2 linked regions of the Buchnera aphidicola (Therioaphis trifolii) genome follow. The main gene of each other region encodes a partner of the protein of the gene in region 2 in a complex. Links are inferred from orthologs where the notes say so. Each region holds a gene or a part of one and is shown on either strand. Other genes may lie near its edges. The genes, in order: crr and ptsG.

Region 1 (3,085 bases), 220 kb from region 2 along the record:
AAAAAAATATTTAAAAAAAAAAAAAAAATTAAAAAAATTTAGAATATTACCAGCAATTACAATTGATAAAAAAAAAATCGAAATTAGTGCTAATGTTAGTAATATGCAAGACATTATTAATGCAAAGAAATATGGAGCAGAATCTATTGGATTATATAGAACAGAATTTTTATTCATGGACCGTATGGAATTACCTTCAGAAGAAGAACAATTTCATGAATATAAAAAAGCTGCAATAATGATGAACAATAAAACTATTATAATTCGAACTATGGATATCGGCGGAGACAAAGAAATTCCATATATGAATTTTCCAAAAGAAGATAATCCATTTCTTGGTTGGAGAGCAATCAGAATTAGTCTTGATAGAAAAGAAATTTTACATGCACAATTAACAGCAATTTTAAGAGCATCAAGTTTTGGAAAGCTAAAAATATTATTTCCTATGATAATTTCAGTTGAAGAAATTCAACAATTAAAATATGAATTAGAAAAAATAAAATTTATATTAAATAAAAAAAAAATTGACTTTGATAAAAATATTCAAATAGGAATTATGATTGAAACACCTGCTTCTGCTATTATTTCTAAATATTTAATAAAAGAAGTTGATTTTTTTAGTATTGGAACTAATGATTTAACACAATATACTCTTGCTGTAGATAGAAAAAACGATTTAATTTCTCATTTATATAATCCAATGAATCCATCAGTTTTAAAATTAATTAAAAAAGTTATTGATGTATCTCATAAAGAAGAAAAATGGACAGGAATGTGTGGTGAATTTGCTGGAAATGAAAAAGCTACTATATTATTATTAGGAATGGGATTAAATGAATTTAGTATGAATCCATCATACATACCAAAAATTAAAAAAATTATTCGAACAACAAAATTTAAACATGCAAAACAATTATCTAAATTAGTGTTACAACAAAATACTACAAAAAAAATACAAAAATTAATAAATAATTATTTTATATAAAACATATTTAAAAATTTTTATTAAAAATATTAAAATATTAAGAATAAATTATGAATTTATTTTCTAAATTATTTAAAAATAATAATTTACCTAAAAAAAATAAAATTTTTTCTCCTATATCTGGAACGATCATAAATATTGAATCAGTTCCTGATGAAGTATTTTCAAAAAAAATTATTGGCGATGGAGTAGCTATTAAACCATCTGGTAAAAAAATTGTATCTCCAGTTAAAGGAAAAATTGGAACAATTTTTAAAACTAAACATGCTTTTTCTATTCTTTCAGAAAAAAATATAGAAATTTTTGTACATTTTGGTATAGATACAATATTATTGAATGGAAAAGGATTTAAAAAAATTGCTAAAGAAAATCAATATGTGAATATTGGTGATATAATTTTAGAATATAATTTAAATTTTTTAAATGAACATTCAAAATCTACTTTAACACCTGTAGTAATTTCTAATATGGAAAAAATTAAAACAATAAAAAAATATTCAGGAAGGGTTATTGCAGGAAAAACACCAATTATGGAAATTATATATTTATAATGAATTTTTTAAAACGGTACAATAAAAAATAGTGCCGTTTTAATTTTTTAATACTATATATTATATAAAAATTTATAATAAAAAATAAATTAATAAAATCATTTTTTATTTTAAAAAATAAAATTAATAAATTAAGGTTTTTATGATAAAAAAATTTTTATCAAAATTTGGAAATTATAAAAATAGAATAAAAAAAGCAATTATAGCATTAAAATTATGTCAAGGAGTAATTATTATAGATAATAAAAATAGAGAAAATGAAGGTGATTTAGTATTTTCTTGTGAAAATATGACAATACAGCAAATGGCTTTAACTATTCGTTATGGAAGTGGAATTGTTTGTTTATGTATTACAGAAAAAAAAAGAAAAAAATTAAAATTACCAATGATGGTAAAAAATAATACCAGTACTTATAATACAGGATTTACAGTTAGTATTGAATCTTCAAAAGGAATATCAACAGGTGTTTCAGCAAAAGATAGGATTAAAACAATAAAAACTGCTGTTTTTGATACTGCTATATCATCTGATTTTAATAAACCAGGTCATATTTTTCCTGTATGTGCACATAAACAGGGTTTATTATCAAGACAAGGTCATACAGAAGCATCTATTGTATTAACAAAATTAGCAGGATTTAAACCAATGAGTGTAATATGTGAACTAACAAATAAAAATGGTAGTATGGCTCAAATTAAAGACATATTAAAATTTTCAAAAATATATAAAATGCCAATATTAACAATAGATGATTTAATCAGATATTTAAAAAATCAAGAATTATAAATAATGATTTTTTTGTTTTATATTTAAAATAGACCATTTAGGATAAATAGAAATATCTATTTTTTTTGAAATGCCTCTTTTTAAATAAATCATTCCTAAATATGCAATCATAGCAGCATTATCAGTACAAAAAATAGGACTACAAAAATATAATTTTTTATTATGAATTAATGCATATTTTTTAAATAAATTAATTAATTTTTTATTTGCACTAACACCACCAGCAATAACTAATTGGTCATAACCTGTTTTTTTTAAAGCTTTAAAAGATTTATAAACTAAAACATCTAATATAGAATATTCAAATTCACATGCAATATCATGTAAAGCCTGTATATTATACATATGCTTTTTAATAAGATTTAAAGTAAATGTTTTTAATCCTGAAAAACTAAAATTAAAATTTGAATAATATTTCATAGGTTTTGGAAAATAAAATCTTCCTAATTTTCCTTTATTTGCAAATTGTGATAATAAATATCCCCCTGGGTAACCTAAATTTAATGCTTGAGCAATTTTATCTAATACCTCTCCTGCAGCATCATCTAAAGTTTCACCTAATATTTGATATTCACTTAATTGATATGCATTAATTAATTGTGTATGTTTTCCAGAAATTAATAATCCAAGAAAAGGAAATTTTAAATTAGGGTTTTCTATCATAGGTGATAATAAATGACCTTCCATATGATTAATTGGAATAGAAGGAATATTACAGGCATAAGCTAATGCACATCCTACTCCAGCTCCAACAAGTAATGA
Region 2 (3,221 bases):
ATTCAAGATAGTAAATATAATGGTTCTTTAAATGCAGTATTATTTGGTTCAAATAAAAAATTCAATATTATTACTTATTTTAAAACAAGTTTTACTTTTAATAATGATAATAATTCTATTTATACAAGAAAATATTTTTTACACCCTATGATTATAGGAATGAAGATCAAAAAAATAGGAAATATAGAATATGGAACAGATTATAATTTAATTTATGATATAAATAAATTACATAAACAATATTTTTATGACAAATTTTATCATCAATCTCCATATTTTTTAAATGATTTAACAAATCAAGTAAATAATTTTATATCTTATTATAATACCGGTTTTTTTGGATTAATAGATAACCTAACTATAACATCGCAGTATCAATATAAACATAATGATTCATTAATAGATATGAATCATGACTTATTAAGTCATTCGATTCGATATAATTTTAATAATTCTAAAGGATATATTACAGGTATTTATGTATCCAATTTAAGTCATTATTTAAATCCAATAGATTCTAAATTTTTAAAAGATAAAAACGAAGCTTATGGGTGCTCTATAAAATATATTATTCATAATACAAAAATTATAGCATCTTATTGTGTTTCAGAACATATTTCAAAGATTTCAAATCAAAATATATATTTTGATCATATTCAAAATACTGAAATTTCATCAGAATATCATTTTACTCCTAAAATTTCTACTAATTTTTATTTTATGAGAAATAAATTAATAAGTTATTTATATAATGATCAGTCTACTTTATCAGAAAATTATAATTTATTTCAAAAAGATAAAGCATTACATATATTAAATAAATTTAATATTTCTTTTAAATATCAATATAATAAAAATATGTTTATGTATTTACAAGATAAAAATGAAATATTAAATGATAATATAATAGATATATTTAAAACAAATACTATTTTAGATGGTGGAATTACATATTCATTTTAATAATTTAAAAAAATATAGAATTAATATCTTCTACTATTATTATAGTATATTTTTAATAAAGTAATAGTAGTAGAAGTTATTTTTTATGTATTATATATTATTTTTTATTTATATTATTAATATAATTATCCATTTCAGTTTTTATATTATCTGATTTGGTTCCAAAAACAATTTGAATACCTAATCCTGAAATAATTATTCCAGATGCTCCTAATTTTTTAATTTTAATTTGATTAATTTTTTTTATATCTTTTACAGTAATTCGAATTCTTGTAATGCAAGCATCTAAATGATCAATATTATCTATTCCACCAAGAGAATGAATTAATAATGGTGCTAATTGTTTTGGATTTTGAACATTACTTTCTTGAAAACTTTTTCGTCCTGGTGTTAAAAGATTAAAATATTTAATAAAACAATAAAAAATAATATAATAAATAAAACCATATGCTATACCTACTACTGGAAACAACCACACTGATTTTCCATTTGCACTTAATATTATAAAATCAATTAACCCATGTGAAAAACTAGTACCAGCATGCATACCTAATAAAATACAAATAGGAAAAGCTAATCCAGATAAAATAGCATGTATAAAATATAATATTGGAGCAGTTAATAAAAATGAAAATTCAATTGGTTCTGTAATTCCAGTTAAAAATGCTGTTAAAGCTGCAGAAATCATCATTCCTCCAACTTTTGAGCGATATTTTTTATTTGCACAATGCCACATAGCAAATGCTGCTCCAGGAAGTCCATACATCTTAAATAAGAAACCTCCTGCTAATTTTCCAGCAGTTTTATCACCTGCTATATATCTTGCGATATCACCATGAAATGTTTGTCCTAATGAATTAGTATATTCTCCAATTTGCATTTGAAATGGAACATTCCATATATGATGTAATCCAAATGGAACTAAAGCACGTTCTACAAAACCATATATTCCAAATGCAAGCATAGGATTTTGATAAGCAGCCCATGTAGAAAAAATTTGAATAATATGACTAATTGGTGGCCATATTATTGATAATAAACATCCAAAAATTATAGCAAATAATCCGGCAATCATAGGAATAAAACGTTTTCCAGAAAAAAAACCTAAATATTCTGGTAATTCAATATTTGAAAATTTATTAAATAAGTAAGCTGTAATGATACCAGAAATAATTCCTCCAAAAATACCAATATCACAAAAATATTTATGATGTAAACAAATTGATTCATTTTTTAAAACTATAGGAATAACAATAGATGTTGTTTGAATCATAATTTCATGACAAACAACTGCAGCTAATGCAGCAATTCCATCATTATTTGTAAAACCTAAGGCAATACCTATTGAAAAAATAAGAGGTATATTTTTAAATACAGCACCTCCTGTTTCTGCCATAATATGAGATACGGTTGGAGATATTGTAGTAAAATTAGCAGATCCAACACCTAATAAAATACCAGCAATTGGTAATACTGATACTGGTAACATTAATGATTTTCCTAATTTTTGTAAATTTGAAAATATATTTTTTACCATATTAAATATTTCCTAAATATATTTTTATTTAAAAATTTATGATTTTTAATTAATTAATTTTAAATAACGAATAAAAATTTTTTTTAATTATTTTTGACATGTCATATATATGAATTTTTTTTAATTTTGAAATATAATTTGCAATATATAATAAATTAGCAGGTTGATTACTTTTACCTCTATGAGGTTCTGGAGATAAATATGGAGAATCAGTTTCAATAAGTAAACGATCAATTGGTATAAATTTTGCTATTTCTTGTACATATAATGCATTTTTGAAAGTAACAATACCAGAAAAAGAAATATAAAATCCTAAATTTAATAATTTTCTTGCCATTTCTATATCTCCTGTAAAGGAATGTATAACTCCCGAACAAGATTGAAATTCTTTATTAGATAAAATATTGATTGTATCTTTTTTTGCATTTCTAGTATGTATTATTATTGGTTTATTATATTTTTTTCCTAAATAAATATGTTTTTGAAATATATCTATTTGTATTTTACAATTACTTTTTGAATAAAAAAAATCAAGTCCAGTTTCACCTAATGCAATAATATTTTTATTACAAATAATAATTTTTTCTAATTTATCAATATTTTTTAAATTTTTAATATCTTTATTTAAAGGATGAATACCGCAACTATATAAAATATTTATATATTTTTTAAAATATTGAAATGATTCTAAATAATCAGTAATAGATGTTGAAATATTTAA

Evidence for each region.
Region 1: the proteins of ptsG (region 2) and crr are in contact, whole or in part, in an NMR structure (PDB 1O2F), measured with the Escherichia coli proteins. The link is inferred for Buchnera aphidicola (Therioaphis trifolii) from one-to-one orthologs.

Annotation. Positions count from the first base shown.
Region 1 is NZ_CP032996.1:48,381-51,465, reverse strand. Bases 59-2,785 are described here. They hold crr (PTS glucose transporter subunit IIA), read left to right. Parts: upstream 59-1,035; coding sequence 1,036-1,536; downstream 1,537-2,785. Other genes in these bases: tsaD (tRNA (adenosine(37)-N6)-threonylcarbamoyltransferase complex transferase subunit TsaD), read right to left, coding at 2,318-2,785; ribB (3,4-dihydroxy-2-butanone-4-phosphate synthase), read left to right, coding at 1,679-2,323; ptsI (phosphoenolpyruvate-protein phosphotransferase PtsI), read left to right, coding at 59-985. Also shown: more of ptsI, read left to right, coding at 1-58; more of tsaD, read right to left, coding at 2,786-3,085. UniProt on the Escherichia coli protein: The phosphoenolpyruvate-dependent sugar phosphotransferase system (sugar PTS), a major carbohydrate active transport system, catalyzes the phosphorylation of incoming sugar substrates concomitantly with their translocation across the cell membrane.
Region 2 is NZ_CP032996.1:263,621-266,841, reverse strand. The notes cover bases 281-3,143. They hold ptsG (PTS glucose transporter subunit IIBC), read right to left. Parts: upstream 2,501-3,143; coding sequence 1,061-2,500; downstream 281-1,060. Other genes in these bases: D9V81_RS01230 (TatD family hydrolase), read right to left, coding at 2,550-3,143; D9V81_RS01240 (porin), read left to right, coding at 281-963. Also shown: more of D9V81_RS01240, read left to right, coding at 1-280; more of D9V81_RS01230, read right to left, coding at 3,144-3,221. UniProt on the Escherichia coli protein: The phosphoenolpyruvate-dependent sugar phosphotransferase system (sugar PTS), a major carbohydrate active transport system, catalyzes the phosphorylation of incoming sugar substrates concomitantly with their translocation across the cell membrane.